Regions from separate parts of the Cohnella sp. 56 genome, predicted to be linked through region 4. Evidence: riboswitches for the same ligand, from Rfam matches in the RefSeq annotation. Region 4 holds a riboswitch; each other region holds the start of a gene.
The links. A riboswitch is a leader RNA that binds a small molecule or an ion and turns the genes downstream of it on or off. The one in region 4 is predicted to bind cyclic di-AMP.

Region 1: another riboswitch for cyclic di-AMP. It lies ahead of VQ071_RS07070 (KamA family radical SAM protein); the one in region 4 lies ahead of VQ071_RS28830 (ubiquitin-like domain-containing protein).
Region 2: another riboswitch for cyclic di-AMP. It lies ahead of VQ071_RS15770 (CAP domain-containing protein); the one in region 4 lies ahead of VQ071_RS28830 (ubiquitin-like domain-containing protein).
Region 3: another riboswitch for cyclic di-AMP. It lies ahead of VQ071_RS24075 (TrkH family potassium uptake protein); the one in region 4 lies ahead of VQ071_RS28830 (ubiquitin-like domain-containing protein).

Annotation. Positions count from the first base shown of each region.
Region 1 is NZ_JAZDQE010000003.1:349,014-353,327, forward strand. It holds gene VQ071_RS07060 (TIGR01440 family protein) at 1-12, shown strand, start outside; gene glyA (serine hydroxymethyltransferase) at 783-2,033, shown strand; cyclic di-AMP (ydaO/yuaA leader) riboswitch at 2,143-2,288, shown strand; gene VQ071_RS07070 (KamA family radical SAM protein) at 2,448-3,527, shown strand; gene VQ071_RS07075 (PspA/IM30 family protein) at 3,702-4,314, shown strand, end outside.
Region 2 is NZ_JAZDQE010000008.1:174,220-178,533, reverse strand. It holds gene VQ071_RS15795 (FAD-dependent oxidoreductase) at 1-449, opposite strand, end outside; gene VQ071_RS15790 (DUF4362 domain-containing protein) at 634-1,422, shown strand; gene VQ071_RS15785 (H-type small acid-soluble spore protein) at 1,470-1,646, opposite strand; gene VQ071_RS15780 (hypothetical protein) at 1,643-1,828, opposite strand; gene ku (non-homologous end joining protein Ku) at 1,978-2,988, shown strand; cyclic di-AMP (ydaO/yuaA leader) riboswitch at 3,214-3,341, shown strand; gene VQ071_RS15770 (CAP domain-containing protein) at 3,354-4,145, shown strand; gene VQ071_RS15765 (hypothetical protein) at 4,227-4,314, opposite strand, start outside.
Region 3 is NZ_JAZDQE010000017.1:69,792-74,105, forward strand. It holds gene VQ071_RS24070 (hypothetical protein) at 1-1,451, opposite strand, end outside; cyclic di-AMP (ydaO/yuaA leader) riboswitch at 1,792-1,935, shown strand; gene VQ071_RS24075 (TrkH family potassium uptake protein) at 2,009-3,352, shown strand; gene VQ071_RS24080 (TrkH family potassium uptake protein) at 3,378-4,314, shown strand, end outside.
Region 4 is NZ_JAZDQE010000030.1:10,967-15,280, reverse strand. It holds gene VQ071_RS28830 (ubiquitin-like domain-containing protein) at 322-1,362, opposite strand; cyclic di-AMP (ydaO/yuaA leader) riboswitch at 1,783-1,965, opposite strand; gene VQ071_RS28825 (TatD family hydrolase) at 2,120-2,917, opposite strand; gene VQ071_RS28820 (HD domain-containing protein) at 2,940-4,235, opposite strand.

The sequences.
Region 1 (4,314 bases), on a different contig from region 4:
ACCTGCGACTGAGGCGGCATGCCCGAGATCGCGAGATAGCCGGTACAATCGGCTAACGGCGCGCCCGCAGGCCGATTCTGGCCGAGATAGCCGATACAATCGGCTAACGGCGCGCCCGCAGGCCGATCCCGGCCGAGATAGCCGGTACAATCGGCTAACGGCACGCCACAGGCCGATTCTGGCCGAGAAAGCCGGTACAATCGGCTAACGGCACGCCACAGGCCGATTCTGGCCGAGAAAGCCGATACAATCGGCTGACGGCACGCCACAGGCCGGATCCCGGCCGAGATAGCCGATACAATCGGCTAACGGCACGCCACATTCCGGATCCCGGCCGAGATAGCCGGTACAATCGGCTAACGGCGCGCCACAGGCCGGATCCCGGCCGAGATAGCCGATACAATCGGCTAACGGCGTGCCACAGGCCGGATCCCGGCCGAGATCGTCGGATCAAATAACTGCAATTGTGCAGTTAATGTACCGAGAGAACGGCCGGTTTTGTCCATTACCTGCAAAAATGCAGTTATATTGCTCCGGGCGCACATCAAGCAACCAAAATGAAGAGGAATAACTGCATATTTGCAGCTATTCTCTCCTCGGCGGCGAACATAAATGAAAATAACTGCATGATGGCAGTTATGATCTTCGACCGTTCAACATGCTGGAGCGGGTCACAGCCTCATTCGGGGCCAAGTCCCCTTGCAGCCGTCGCTGTGCTTTTTTATCGCTTTTCAACGTCCTGAACAAATAAACGATGCTTATAACCCTAAGGAGGACCACCCATGACCGCCAATTTGCGCAAGCAAGATCCCGAGATCGTCAAAGCCCTGAACCTGGAGCTCGGCCGCCAACGCGACAACCTGGAGCTGATCGCGTCCGAGAACATCGTGAGCGAGGCCGTCCTTGAAGCGATGGGCACCGTGCTGACCAACAAGTATGCCGAAGGCTACCCGGGCAAGCGTTTCTATGGCGGCTGCGAGTATGTCGATATTCCCGAAGAGATCGCCCGCAACCGCGCCAAGGAACTGTTCGGCGCCGAGCATGCCAACGTGCAGCCGCACTCCGGCGCGCAGGCGAACCTCGCCGTCTATCTGGCGACGCTGCAGCCTGGCGACACCGTGCTCGGCATGAACCTGGCGCACGGCGGTCACCTGACGCACGGCAGTCCTGTCAACGCTTCGGGCCTGCTGTACAACTTCGTCGCTTATGGCGTTGACGAGCAGACGTTCACGATCAACTATGACGAAGTCCGCAAAGCGGCGTTCAAGCACCGTCCGCGCATGATCGTCGCCGGCGCGAGCGCTTATCCGCGCATCATCGACTTCGAAGCGCTCGGCCAGATCGCACGCGACGTAGGCGCGCTGTTCATGGTCGATATGGCGCACATCGCCGGCCTCGTGGCGGGCGGCCAGCACCCGAGTCCGGTGCCGCACGCGCACTTCGTCACGACGACGACGCACAAGACGCTGCGCGGACCGCGCGGCGGCCTGATTCTGTGCACCAAGCCTTGGGCGGCTGCGATCGACAAGGCCGTATTCCCGGGCACGCAGGGCGGCCCGCTCATGCATACGATCGCAGCCAAGGCGGTCGCGCTCGGCGAAGCGCTGCAGCCTTCCTTCAAGGATTATGCAGCCAACGTCGTGACCAACGCCAAGGCGCTCGCCGAGACGCTGACGGCCGAGGGCATCAGCCTCGTCTCCGGCGGCACGGACAACCATCTGATGCTCGTCGACACGCGCAGCCTCAACATCACGGGCAAGGACGCCGAGCATGTGCTTGACTCCGTCGGCATCACCGTCAACAAGAACGCGATCCCGTTCGACCCGACGAGCCCGTTCATTACGAGCGGCGTTCGGATCGGCACCCCGGCCGTCACCTCGCGCGGCATGGACGCGGCTGCGATGCAGAAGATCGGCCGTGCTGTAGCGATCACGCTCAAGAACCCGAAGGACGAGGCCAAGCTGGACGAAGCCCGCCAGCTCGTCCGCGAACTGGCTGCACAATACCCGCTGTATACGGGATTGGAATACTAAGATCCGGGAGTCGTCAGGCTCCGGAGCATCAAGCTTTTGCGCTCAATTTTGCCTGCTCAGGCTGAATTGGGCGCTTCTAATGTTTGACGATCTGGAGCAATCGGTATAAACTAAGTATACGCTTAATTCTCGGCATCGGCCGGGAAGCGGGGGAACCGAATCTTTAGGGGGCGAATTGGCGCTGCAGTTCAGGCGTCATAGGGTACCATCTTACCCGAGCCCGTCAGCTAACCTCGTAGGCAGGGGATGGGTCTCATCCAATTTATTGAAGCTTGAATGACCCTCATCGGGTCTTTTGGCGTCTTCACAAGGACCCCTCTGTCTGGCTAAGCGTATCGCGCACGCCTGCTGCAGAAGGGTCTTTTCTGTCCTTCCCGGCGTGTCGCCATTAGACCGGAGAAGGAGGAATTCACGTTGGCCATGCCGGAATACTACGCTAGGAACATGGACCAAGACGCTGCCGCCCATCCTTGCTCGAATACGTACTATCATAGTCTGATCGATTGGGACGATGCGAACGATCCGCTCCGCAAGCTGATGTCGCCTTCGCTCCCCGCATCCGGCAGCGCGGGAATATGGGGCGCCTCCGACGACGAGTCGGAGTATTTGGCTCAGGGCTACCGCCACAAGTTCCGGACAGCCGCCTTTCTGGTGCTGCCAGAGACCGAAGCCGAGGAGGGCGCCGCCCCTGCGCTCGAATATATTGCCTCCCATCCGGAGATCCGGCAGGTCATCCTTGCCGGCGGCGATTGCTTCGGCCTGCCTGCCGGCAAGCTCCGCAAGCTCATCGCGAGCCTGCGCGCGATCCCGCATGTCGGGATTATCAGGCTGAGCACGCGTTTGCCTGTCATAGAGCCGATGCGCATCGCCGAGGACAAGCGGCTGCTTCGGATCATTTCCGAATTTTCGACGCCGGCCAGGCCCATCTATCTGATGGCCCATGTGCATCACCCGCGCGAGGTGACGGATGCGGCGGTACACGCATTCCGGGCCTTGCAGAGCGCTGGAGCGGTGATCGTGAACCGGACGCCGATCCTGGGCGGCATCAACGACAGCGCCGAGTTGCTCGGCAGTCTGCTGGACCGGCTCGAGCTGGCAGGGGTGACGCCGTATTACTTTTTCGTCGACCGTCCGGGCGAGGACGGCGGGGAATTCGCGGTACCGCTGTCGCGCGCGTACCGGCTCGTCGAGGAGGCGAAGCTGGCGACGAACGCCGGCCTGGGCAGACGCGCCCGGCTCGCGCTCAATCACGATGCGGGATTCGTCGAGGTGCTGGCCGTCGAGGACGGCAAAGCCTATCTCAAGTTCCACGCATCGCCCGACGACGATATCGGCAAGTTCATCACGGCGGATTGCCCGGACGACGCGGTATGGCTCACCGATCTTCCCGGCAGCGAGTCCAAGATCGGGTCGCTGCGGATCGACTGGACGGACTCCGCCGATTACGGTCTGCGTACTTCCTACGTCAAGCGTCCATATCAGATCGGCGACTGACCCGCAGCGCATGCTGCGCCCTACATCCGGCTTTGCCTCTCGAGGCGGGCCGGATGTATATTTATGTGGGGGAATACCCGCGAGTGTTCGGGGAAATGTTGAAACGGTCGGCCTGTGTACATCGTAATAAACTACATAGCCGCGAACAAGCGGACAAGAGGAGGATTCGTGTACATGTCTATTTTCAAACGGTTGCGCGATCTCACGCTGTCTAACGTATATGCCCTGATCGAGAAGGCGGAAGACCCGGTCAAGATGACCGATCAATATCTGCGTGACATGGCAGAGGATCTCGAGGATGCGGAAAAGGCGGTCGCCGCCCAGATCGCAATCGAAAAGCGGTTCAAGCAGTTGTACGAGGAACAATCCGCGCTGGTCGCCAAGCGCGACGAACAGGCGAACATCGCAGCCCAGGCGAAGAACATCGATCTGGCCCGCCGCGCGCTCGAAGAGAAGAAGGCTGCGGAGACCAAGGTCGCCGAGTACAAGGCCAGCTACGAGCAGAACAAGCAGGCGGCCGACAATCTGCGGCTGAAGCTCGAGGAGATGCGCAAGCAGTTCACCGAGCTCAAAAATCGCCGCGAGACGCTGGTCGCGCGCGCCAACGCCGCCAAGGCGCAGGCCGGCATCAACAAGGCGATGGCGGGCTTCGGCGCAGACACCGCGCTGTCCGGCCTGAGCCGCATGGAGGAGAAGGTGCGGCAGATGGAAGCCCACGCCGAGGCGACCGAGGAGCTCAGCCAGTCCAAGGGCAAATCGCTCGACGACGAATTCGCGGCACTCGGCA
Region 2 (4,314 bases), on a different contig from region 4:
GCCGCCGTACCCGCCGCCCATACGCTGCCGATGCTCGTGCGGCCGTCAGGCGCCGCATCGACGACAGTTTTGATCCGCGGCTCCGTGCCGGGCTTCGTGCGGACGCCGCTCGCTTCGGCCAGCTCGGCCATAAGTCCCGTGGCGAGAATCACATGCTGCGCTTCATAATCGCCGCCCTCCGTCTCCACTCTAATGAAGCCGTCTCCCGCCGTCAGCCGCGTGGCCTTGGCCTGCACGAGCTCTGCGCCGAACTTCGCCGCCTGCCGCTTGCCCGTCTCGACGAGCTCCGGTCCGGAGATCGCTTCGACGCCGTAGTGGTTCTCCACCCAGGCGCGCTTCGTGATGCTCTGGTCGCTGTCGATGACGAGGGTCGACTTGCCCGCCTTCGCCGTGAACAGGGCCGCGCTCGCTCCGGCAGGACCGGCGCCGATTACAATGACATCATACATATTCCTCTCTCCCTTCGGATATGCGGATATTGAACGCACGCCTGCCCATATATTCTAGCACGTTCTGCCAAGCCTTCCCAGATCCACAAGGGCTCATGGCAAGATTGCAGCAACAAATGCTGGAAGTCGACGTCTGTATATGTAAAAAAAGGCGGTGTCCAGCGTGCCTCGAACGAAACTCCCAATGAATACGCGAACAGTCGGCGTCCTTATCCTGCTGCTCGCCGCGATCGCGCTGGCGGGCTGCGAGAGCAAGTCCGGACAGGATTGGAAGCCGGCTGCGGCCGCTGCGCGGGGCTATGTTGTGCTGTCCTTCTCGGGACCAGTGAATCCGGGTCCCCTGCCCAAGTTCGTGCAGTCGGTAGCAGCCGGCGAACCGGCCTCCGTCAAGCTCGTTCACTATACGGTCGAAGGCGATCCGATCCTCCTCGAAGCGCAGTACGACGGAAAGGAGATCCGGTATGCGAAGGACAGCAGCATGGATGCCTTCGGCGCCGGCAAAGTCGTCAAACAAGTATGCCGCGGCGCGGAGATGCGCAGCGGGACGGACGGGACCGTATATGCGCTGACCGGCTGCGAAGGCGGGGATGTAGAGCTCGCTACGCTGCCTAAGCTTGATCTGCCGCAGCGGGTGGAGACGGCAGCCTATGCGGCCGAGCTGACGCTCGTCCCGGAAGAGGGCACGGGCGCCTACAAACCCGTCATCCGCAACCTGGGCGACGCGGACCTCGTATGCGGCGTGGAGTATGCCATCCAGAAGCAGGAATTCGGCACCTGGATCGGTATTAGCCCCAAGGAAAACGCGGCTTTTCCCGCGAACCAGCTGACGCTGAAAACCGGCGAATCGTACGAAATGGACAGCCTTGGCGGGACGTACGATTGGCCGCCGGCCCCGGGACAGTACCGCGTCGTCAAGTCGATTGAACTGGGCTCGACCTCACTGCGGCTTGCGGCAGCGTTCAAAGTTCCTTGAACCTACAGAAGGGCGCCCCGACGGGGCTCCCTGGTCCAATCGATATGCTATTCCGTCAGCCGGTCCACAGCTACCGTCTGAACGTCCGTCGGCTTCTGTCCGACCTGGACGGTCGCCATGCCGTTCGCCTCGTCGACTTCCTCGATCCAGACGGGCTGTCCTTCCAGCTTCACCGCGATCATGTCCTTCGATTCGAATATTTGCTTGGCCCGTTCCGTGTTCACGATGGATCGTCCCCTTCCTTTTCCCGCATCGTATCGGTCGTCGTCTCCTCGATCAAGCCGTTGTCGAACGTGACCTGTCCGCCGCCGAGCCCTTCGTTGATCATGCGGTCGATGTCCATGTCGTAGTTGTCGCGGCCTTCATAGATGTGATCCTGGACTGGAGCTGCTTCGTCGTCGCCCATGGTCATCCGGCTCCCTTCGCTTGTCTGCTATGGCGTCTGGCGCATGCATCGCGTTTCAGGATGCCCGATTCGGCCGCTTCGTATGAATCATGCGCCGCCCAGGGAACCCTGTAGAACATACGGACCTACCCAAGGAGGCCAAGAAGCGTATGCATACCGTATGGAAGGGCGCCATCAGCTTCGGGCTCGTGCATGTGCCCGTCAAGATGTTCACCGCGACAGAGGACAAGGACGTGCATCTGCGCCAGATTCACAAGGTGTGCGGCACGCCGATCTCCTATACGAAGAGCTGTCCGCACTGCGATCGGGCGGTCGAGACGGATGAGATCGTGAAGGGCTACGAGTACGAAAAGGGCCGCTTCGTGCTGTTCGACGAGCAGGAGCTTGAAGCGATCAAGCCCGAGAATACGCGTACGATACAAATTTTGGACTTTGTCGCGCTCGAAGAGATCGACCCGATGTTCTATCAGAAAACGTATTATCTGGCGCCGGATCAAGCGGGTGCGGGCGCGTACGGGCTGCTGCTCGAGGCGATGCGGCAGTCCGGGCGGATCGGCATCGCCAAGATCGCGATCCGCAGCAAGAGCAGCCTCGCCGCCATCCGCTGCGTCGACAACTGCATCTGCATGGAGACGATGTTCTACCCGGACGAGATCCGTGCGATCTCGGGCGTGCCCGGCCTGCCGCAGCAGCAGGCGGTCAACGAGCGCGAGCTCGACATGGCCAAGCTGCTGATCGAGCAGCTGTCCGCGCCCTTCGACGCCGCCAAGTATACGGACGACTATCGGGCTGCGATGCTGGACGCCATCAACCGCAAGGTCGCCGGGCAAGGCGTCGATGTCGTGACCGCGCCTGCGGCCGAGCGGACCAATGTCATCGACCTGATGTCCGCGCTGCAGGCGAGTCTCGCCGCCGTCAAGACGGGGGACGCGGCTGCGAACGGCGCGCCGGCTGCGGCGGCCGGAACGCGCGGCGCCGGGCGCAAGTCCGCGATTCAGGGCGACACGGGCTTGCCCGGCGCAGCAGCGGCAGACAAGCCGAAGCGCTCGCGGGCGAAGCCGGCTGTGCCCGGCGCCGCAGCGGCGGGCGGCGATGCCGCTGGCGGGGCCCCGGCGGGGACGCCGTCCCGCAGGCGCAAGGCGAGCGAGCCTAAATCTTGAGCCGAACCGGCGATGAACGGGCATGCATATACTTGCATCGCACATCAATCGCGGACAAATTGCGCATTTCATGACGCGGCCGCCACAATGAGAATATTTTAAGAAGCGGCGAACGCCCCTTCCGAATCCCGCGCGGGACAAGGAAGGGGCGTTTTCAGATTTTCTAATATATGGATCATGGTAATATTTATGCCGTGAACCGGCCGGATTCGGCTGATAGAATGTGAAGCATCCGAGCCGAAGCCCGAGAGGGCACGGGGGAACCAGGCATATGGGGTGAAGCCGCTTCATGCGGCAGGGCGTTCTCCGACCTAACCCGTCAGCTAACCTCGCAGGCTTAACCTATAAGGGGGAATTAAGCTTCCATGAAAAACAATCGTATCGGTCAACTGGCACTGTCCGGCGCTCTCGTCCTGTCGCTGGCAATCCCTTTCAGCGCATCCGCAAACGCCGCGACGACCTCGGGCACGCCGACGGTCCGGACTTACACATATACGCTTAACGCATCTACAATCGACGCATCGCAGCTGCAGCAATATCTCGGATCGTTCGACTGGCAATCGCTGCTGGCCGGGTTGAACGGCGGCGGAGCCAACGGCTCTGCACCGACTGTGACGCCTGCTCCGACAGCTAGGCCTGCTCCGACCGTGCAGCCCACCGCTCCGGCAGCCACGCCTGCACCGACCGTGCAGCCATCCAAGCCGGTTGCCACGCCCGCACCGACCGCGCCGCCATCCATCCCTGCCGGCGCCGGCAGCGGGACGACAGGCTCGGGCACATCCGTGCAGCAATCCGACTTCGCCGCACAAGTCGTCAACATCGTCAATCAAGAGCGCGCCAAAGCCGGCCTGTCCGCACTGAAGACGGACGCGAAGCTGACGACGGTCGCCGATGCCAAGGCCAAGGATATGTACAGCAACAACTACTTCGACCACAACTCGCCGACGTACGGTTCGCCGTTCGATATGATGAAGCAGTTCGGCGTGACGTACAGCTATGCCGGCGAGAATATCGCCAAAGGCCAACGCTCGCCGACCGAAGTGATGACCGCGTGGATGAACAGCGCTGGGCACAAGGCGAACATTATGAACGCCAACTTCAAGTCGATCGGCGTAGCCTACTACAACGGCGAATGGGTGCAAGAGTTCACGGGCTGATCGGCCCGTACCGCCTCACAGGGGCCGTCCCGCAAGTCATGCGAATGACTTCGGGGCGGCCCCTTTTTTGGGGGCGGGCAGCTACAGGAGCAGCGGCAGCGCCAGCACGATCAGGCCGGCCACACTCATCCAAGCGCCTTGGACGCGGATGCGCAAGCTGGCTTCTTCG
Region 3 (4,314 bases), on a different contig from region 4:
CCGTCGGACAGCAGCTGCAAGGACATGAGCGCGGAGTCGAGGACGACATGCGCGAAGATGACGGTCATCAGCCCGAAGCGCAGCATGAACCAGGCGAACAGGGCGCCGATGATCATGAGCTCGATGAATCGGGTCTGCCACGGATAGACGGCGTAGCCGACATGGCCGAACGCCCATACGACCGTCGCGGGCACGTAGGCGATCGTCATCAGCATCCGGGCGCCGGCGATGCCGGCATCTCTGCGAAGGATGGCCTTGCTCAAGTAATCCAGCCACTTGCGGACCATGCCGATGCCGAAGAACCGGGTCTGTATCTCTTCGGAGATGCCGGCGCACCAGGCGAGCAGCGGGAGCAGCCACGGATAGTACATGTTGTAGACGGATTGGCTGTCGTCCGAGCCGTAATAGCTGCCGAGCAGCAGGCTGAGCGCGGTCAGCACGACGGTCTGCGCGCCCAGCAGGATGACGGCGAGCATGTAGCCCTGCTTCATGGCGGTCTTGACCCGGCTGCCGTAGTCGCTCTCCTGCCACCGCGGCCAGAGCGAGCGGCCCATCGAACGCCACAGCCCGTCGCCGCCGACGGCGGCGAAGTAGGTGAGCAGCGCCTGCACGAAAAAAATGACGATGTTGACGGCGAGCAGCGCGGACACGCTGCTCTCGGAGACGAACATCGTGTCGTTATCGGACGCCCCGGCGCGCAATCCCGGGCGCAGGTTGAACATGAACCCTGCGTACATGACGAGGAAGGCGGAGGAGAGGAACAGTCCGCGCTTGAACGAGGACCAGCCGTGGCAGGCCGCAGCGTATACGACGGCCAGCACGAACAGGACGATCTGCGGCAGCAGGAAGCCAACCATGGACAGCTTGTCGGCGGTCTTGTGCTGCCTTGCGATCTCGGCGGCGAATCCCTGCGGCATCTCGTACCGGTAGCTCAGGACTGCATCCGGCTTCACGAGCAGCTGCAGATGCGCATCGACAAGACCGGCCTTGCGGCTTTGCAGGATGACCGCGCCGGTGTCCGTGACGCGGCCGATGGGCTCCCATGCCGATGCGTCATACGCCGGCTGTTTTTTGAGCCATGCCAGCGCTTGGGCCGTCAGGCCTTCCGCATCTCTGACCGCCGCCTTGTCCTCGTCGGACATGGCACCGGCGCTCGCGGCCCATCCGACGACGGCGCCCGTCTCCATATGGAGCAGGACGCGATGGATGCCGCCGTCCGTACGCAGGTCGACCGCATACACATCCATCGGATAGCTGGCGTCCCAGTTGCTGTCGAATTCCTTGGTCAGCTTGTGCTTGGTCAGATAGGCGGCCATCCGATCGTCGCCCATATGCGTCACGGTCACATCCTTCACACGGTCCGGCGTCAGTTGCCAGTGCGTCTCGGCGTACGAGACCGCGAGCCTCTTAGCCTCTCCGCGGGAGACCGAACCTGCAGCGTCGTCTTTCATAGCGGGGACGATCGCGGGCAATACTTGCAGACAAACGAATAAAAAAAGTCCGATTCCGGCGGCGATAATCCAACGGGCTGATCTCAAAATGGTCCACTCCGATTCCGTATTATTCTAAAAAAACGCATACATCCGCCATTTAAATAACGATTCTAGCCATTACGCAGATTATCGCGGTAAAGGGCAGCCAAAACAAGAGAAAGAAGCTGAATCCTCGTAAAAATGAAGTTTAATCGCCATAGAACGGCGGTATATCTTCATTCAAGGCGATTTTTCGCTTTTCTGACGTTGTGTGTCTTGGACGGACAGACTATAATTCGATTTAATTGTTTAATTCCATCATACTACCCAGCCGAATTTCCGCAAAGAAAACGGGGGAACCACCGCATCATCCGGGGTGAATTCCGAGCGCGCAGCGCCGGATAGGGCAGCCTGTTCTGGCCCGAACCCGTCAGCTAACCTCGTAGGCTGCCAGACAGGACTACTGTGCGAAGGCACTGGAGCTCCAGTGTCTTTTTTTGCGCGCATATCGCGATTGCCGTCATGAGGTGAAGCAATTGTTCAAGAAAATCATCAGGTGGCTATACGCTTCGCCGCCCCGGGTATTGACGATCGGCTTCGCCGTCATTATTACCATCGGCGCGCTGCTGCTTCGGCTGCCCGTCTCCACGGTGTCGGGCGAGTCGACGCCGTGGCTCGAAGCCTTTTTCATCTCGAGCTCGGCCACCTGTGTGACCGGACTGACACGTCTGGACACGCTGGGCTACTTTTCCGTCTTCGGGCGGTGGGTCATTCTGATTCTCGTACAGCTGGGCGGGCTCGGCTTTATGACGATGGGCACGCTGTTCGCCTTTTTTGCCGGACGCCGGCTGTCGCTCAAGGACCGGCTTGTGCTCCAGGAGGCGATGAACCAGGGCAGCCTCGAGGGCATCGTGCGGCTCGTTCGCCGCGTGCTGATCTATGCGCTCTGCATCGAAGCGGTCGGCGCGCTGCTGTTCACCGCGCGCTTTATGCAGGACATGCATTTCCGCAAAGCTTTGTACTACGGCGTTTTTCATAGCGTCTCCTTTTTCAACAACGGGGGCTTCGATCTGTTCGGCGATTTCCGCAGCATGACGGACTACGTCGGAGATCCGTTTATGAATATTGTCGCCATGGCGCTGATTGTACTGGGCGGCGTCGGCTTCGTCGTGCTGTCCGACCTGGTCGAGCTGCGGACGCGGCGCAAGCTGTCTTATCATTCCGTAGTCGTGCTCTGGGTATCGGCGTTCCTCATCGTGCTGGGCACGATCACAATTTTTATTTTCGAATATACGAACGAGTCCACGTTTGCCCCGCTCGCATTCGGCGACAAGCTGCTCGCGGCGGCGCTGCAATCCGTCTCCACCCGCTCGGCCGGCGTGAGCACCGTCGATATCGGCTCGCTCCGCGACGCGACGCAGTTCGCGATGGTGCTCCTCATGTTCGTCGGCGCCTCGCCGGGCTCGACGGGCGGCGGCATCAAGACGACCGCGTTCGCCGTGCTCGCCGCCGCCGTATGGGCGATGCTGCGCGGACGCACGGACGTCGTGCTGCTCGGACTGCGCATCGAGCGTGCCAAGGTGAACCGCGCGATCACGGTCACGATGCTGTCGCTCGCGATCGTCATCACGTCGGTCATGATCCTCTCGATCACGGAGAATCAGGCTTTCCTGCTCATCCTGTTCGAGGTTATGTCCGCTTATGCGACCGTCGGGCTGTCTGCGGGCATTACGGGCGATCTGTCGGCGTTCGGGCAGATTATTATTATCCTGCTTATGTTCATGGGGCGCCTCGGGCCGTTGACGATGACCTACGCGCTCGGCACCAAGTCCGGCCGAACGCTCTATCGTCATGCCGAGGGCCGCATCATTATCGGATAGCCGGACGGCGAAGGAGGGACGCGGCATGTTCAACAACATATTCAAATGGCTGGTCGCGTCTCCTCCGAGGACGCTGGCCATCGGCTTTGCTTTTATTATTGCGCTCGGCTCCTTTCTGCTCCAGCTGCCTGCCGCTGCCAGCGACGGACAGCCGACACGCTACATCGACGCGCTCTTCACGGCGACATCGGCGACCTGCGTGACGGGGCTGGTCGTCGTCGATACCGGCGATCACTATTCGACGTTCGGCCAGGCCGTCATCCTCGTTATGATTCAGATCGGGGGCCTCGGCTTCATGTCGATGGCGACGCTGTTCGCCTTTTTCCTGAAGCGGCGCATCTCGCTCAAGGAGCGGCTGATCCTGCAGGAGGCGCTCAATCAGGGCAGCATCGAGGGCATCGTCCGGCTCGTCCGGCGAGTCGTCCTCTATGCGCTGTCGATCGAGGCTGCGGGCGCATTGGTTTTCTCACTGCGCTTCCTTAGAGATATGAGCCCCGGCCGGGCGATATACTACGGCGTTTTTCATGCGGTTTCCTTTTTCAACAACGCCGGGTTCGACCTGATGGGCAGCTTCAGGAGCCTGACCGTCTACGTCGACGATCCTTGGGTCAATCTAGTGACGATGGCGCTCATCGTCACGGGCGGCCTCGGCTTCGTCGTGCTGGCGGATCTGACGGATATGCGGCGGGGACGCAGGCTGTCGCTGCATTCCAAGGTCGTGCTGACGATGTCCGGCTCGCTCATTCTCTTCGGCGCGCTCGTCATATTCGCATTCGAATATTCGAATCCGGGGACGATGAAGCCGCTGGATACGGGTACTAAGATTTTGTCGGCGTTCATGCAGTCGGTCGGTCCGCGTACCGCCGGCGTCAATACGCTGGACCTGCCCGCGCTGCGCCAGGCGACGCAGTTTTTCATCATCCTCCTGATGTTCATCGGGGCTTCGCCGGGCTCGACGGGGG
Region 4 (4,314 bases):
TTCATCGCCTGACTTACCGATGATCCTTCACTCCGTTCGCCTGCATTCCAATCGCTTGTATGCACTCGCCTGCATTCCGCATCGCCTGCATTCCGCATCGCCTGCATTCCGCATCGCCTGCATCCCATTCGCCTGCATCCCGTTCGCTTGCTTGCCTATGCCTTATTATAGCCCACATTCCGCCAATGACAAAGGGAAGGAGCATATGCCCCTTCCCTGAACGCGGCAGCCCGACCAGGCCGCCGCCAAAAAAATTTCAGCCGCTCCGCCATAATAAAGACACAAATGCCATATTTGCGGGTAAAAAATAACTAAGAAAACTTAATCGGCGGATGGTTTGACCGGGCCGATCACATACACGGTATGACCGCGCTTGGTGCCGAACTTGTTCGCATACTTCTCACTGTCGTAGTATACGTCGATCTTTTTGCCTTTGATCGCGCTGCCGGTATCCTCGGCGCGGCGCAATCCGATGCCTTCGATATACACCCACCAGCCCAGCGGCACGAGCTTCGGATCGACCGCAACCGTGCGGCCCTCCACGACTTGGGTGCCGGATGCGGTGATGCCGTATCCCGGATCGCCTACATCCTTGCCGGTCGATGCCGGACCCGCCGAATAGGCGGTCAGCGTCACACCCGACATGACGCGTTTGACGTTGACGGTTTTGCCGTTCAACTGGAGCGTCTTGGCGCCTGCTTCTTCGCTGTAAGCGAGCGTTGCGACGGCGGCTTTTTTCTTGGCGCCGACCGCCACGACCTGCTGCACCGCCGGCTGTGCCAGCGACTTGTAGACCAATTGCTCGTCGACGAGCTTGCCGTCCTCGTAGACGCGCTCGAACTTTTTCACCAGCAAGCCTCTTTGTCCGGTCTGTACGACCTTCTGCTTGCCCTCAAGCATCGTCTTATCTTGTGTCTTGACGACCTTGTATTCAAGCGGATGCTCTGTCGTGACGACCTCGCGCTTGACGCGGACGATCTTGATCTGTGTGCCCTCGTCAATGCGGGCCGACACGGCCGGCGTTACTTTGTCTTCGGGGGAGAGCGCGATGCCCTCCGCCTTAAGCAGATCCCCTACCGTATCGACTGTTGTATATTTGGTCTCTATCTTCCCGTCCGCGACAAGCTGAATGCCTATTGCGCGATCGATGACGACGCGCGTGCCGTCCTCTACGGAAGACGTCAGCGCTGCCGACAGCTGATCGTTTGGACCGACCGTGATGCTCTGCTCCTTCAGCAGGGCCGAGACATCGGTAGTGCGGGTTTGGATGACGGTAGATTTCCCGCCGTCCACGACGGTCACGCTCTTGGCGGACGCGCCGTGCAGCAGCATGATGAGACAGATGGTAAGAGCAAAGGACAAGATTGCGCTCAAGAGAATCAAACGCAGATGCTCATGCAACCATCGCGCTGCGGTAAGCTTGCCGGTCGGTCGTGGATCATGGGTCCCTTGGATGGGGATTGCACCCATTTCTCTCGTTCCTCCTTCATAGCCTCGCCGTCGACTGTTCTACATGATTTCGTCTGACGCGACTATCCATTTGTGATAACGGCGCTGGAGGCACGGTGTGGAGCGGCTTGCACACCGGCTTAATGCGCCGCCTTGCCCAGCTGTCGAGGTCTGTTCATGCGCCTCCGTAGTCCCGGGATTGCTTCAGCGAGAGCGGTCCGCGCCGGCCTTGAGCACCGAATACGTGAATTCGGGCACAAAAAAAGCCTGCGACAGAGGACCTGGTCGTGGCTTCCGCTCAACTGGACGAGGGACGATAGGGCAGCACGAGGTTACCTCTCTCTACTACGCTTGCGAGGTTAGCTGTCGGGTTCGGACGTGGAGAGTCGCCCTTCGCATCCGATCGATGCGATTCACCCCTAGATTGCTCAGCCGCATGGATGACGCACCAAGCCGGTCATCGTCCGCGTCGGGTCCCCCGCTCCCCTGTTCAGGGAGATTAAGCGTACTGGAAAAGGAATGTCATATTCGGACTTCTGGATAAGATAATAACCCGCCTGCCCTAAACGTGTAAAGAACGTGCAAAGAGCGAATTTCAGCGTTTTTAGGCAAATTTAAGCCGAATTTTTTCAATTTGATGTTCAAATACTAGTTTTATCTTAGAAAATATTTATTTTTCATCGATTGTTAGCGGTTTTTCTTCGAGTCGGAAACAGGCGTAAGCATTTCGGCTCGTAATTTCTTCTATTTTTTTCCTAGAAAGGCCTGTGATTTCCGCAGCTGCGTCGGCGACAAATCGGACGTAGGACGACTCGTTGCGCTTCCCGCGGAAGGGGTGCGGAGTGAGATATGGGGCATCCGTTTCGATGAGCAGACGGTCCAGCGGTATACGCGATAATACCTCTTTTGGCACCCTCGCATTTTTAAAAGTGACCGGTCCTCCGAAGGATATATAGAAGTTCATATCGAGGCATTGCTTGGCCGTCTCCCAGCTGCCCGAGAAGCAGTGCATGATGCCGCCAACCTCTGCGGCGCCCTCCTCGCGCAAAATGCGGACAATATCCTCGTGCGCATCCCGGTTATGGATGACGATCGGCTTGTTCACACGCTTGGCCAGCCGAATCTGCTCGCGGAATACCGTATGCTGGACGTCCTTGGGCGAAGTATCCCAATAGTAGTCGAGCCCGATCTCGCCGATCGCCACCACCTTCGGGTGCGCGCACAGCGACGCGATCCAGGCCAGATCCTCTTCGAGCCGCATGTCGACGGCATCGGTGGGGTGCCAGCCGACAGCCGCGTAGATGAAGTCGTATCGCTCGGCGAGCGCGATCGTCGTCGGGATCGTCTCCCGGTTGAAGCCGATGTTCACGAGCGCACCCACGCCCGCTTCCTTGGCGCGTGTTATCATTTCTTCCCTATCGTTGTCGAACTTGGGCGAGTCCAGATGAGCGTGCGTATCGAACAGCATGTCGGGACAGGTCTCCTTTTGGTTATAGATTCAGCAGTTCCCGGATCTCGGGCTTCAGCCGTTCCTTGTGCGGGAGGATGAGATCCTCGGGATAATAGATATAATACTTGCCCGTCTGGAGGCCCGCGATCGATCGGATGATGTCGCTCTTCAAGGAAATCTCCGTCAGGCGATCCTTGTCGTCCAATACGAGGATGGGCGTCTTTTCCTTCGGGTCCTGGTCCGGCGAGATGCCGGGCTTGTATACGTCGTAGGACAGATTCGAGGGCGTGTCCATCTGCAGATGATAATCCGGATGAAGCCCGATCAGCTCCCATTGCGCGCGCAGCTCGGACGCCAATGTTTCGTGCGGACTGTCGAGGGGTACATACTTGTACAATCTGCGGTTTAAGAAGCGGCTACATAGGTCTGCCAATATCTCGTCGTCCTCGTCTGCCCATTGGCCGAATGCAGTCTGCACCATGGCTTCATCCAGCGCCAGATAATCCTCGAGCCCGATCGATCCGTTCAGCAACTGCGTTAGCGGCGGCAGCAGGAACTTGAACGCATGTCCGTGTCGGTACAGCTCGCGGGCCCTCATGAAGATCTGCCTCAATACGATATCCGAGCTCCGTGTCACCGGGTGGAAGTATATTTGCCAATACATCTGATAGCGTGACATCAGATAGTCTTCCACGGCGTGCATCCCGCTCTCCTTCACGACAATTCTGCCCTTGTAAGGACGAAGTACGCGCAAAATGCGGTCCAGGTCGAACGTTCCGTAGTTCACGCCCGTGAAGTATGCGTCGCGCAGCAGATAATCCATCCGATCCGCATCCATCTGGCTGGAGACCAGGCTGATGACAATCGGCTTGTCGTAGGATTTGCAGATGACATTGGCGACCTTCTGCGGGAAGTCCTCGCTCACCTCGCGCAGCACCCGGTTGATCTCCGTCTGTCCCAGAATAATCGCGCACGACCATTCCTCGTGATCGGTCTCGAATACCTGCTCGATCGCGTGAGAAAAAGGGCCGTGTCCGACATCATGCAACAAAGAAGCGCATAAACAGACCATCTTCTCCTCTTGCGGCCAATCCTGATATCCGTTACGCTCAAATTGACTGATAATTCTGCGCGTTATATCGTACACGCCCAGGGAATGAGAGAACCGGCTATGCTCTGCCCCATGGAACGTCAGATACGACGTGCCCAACTGACGGATGCGCCTCAGTCTCTGGAACTCGCACGTATTGATGAGCTTCCAGATCGACGCTTCCTGTACATAGATGGACTGATGAACAGGATCCTTGAATACTTTTTCCTCTAGCAGACGATACATGTTCGAATCACCTCGTAAGTTCGTCTTCGTATTCTATCTTCATTCGACAAGCATATTAGAAATTTGTCGAATTGTGTCC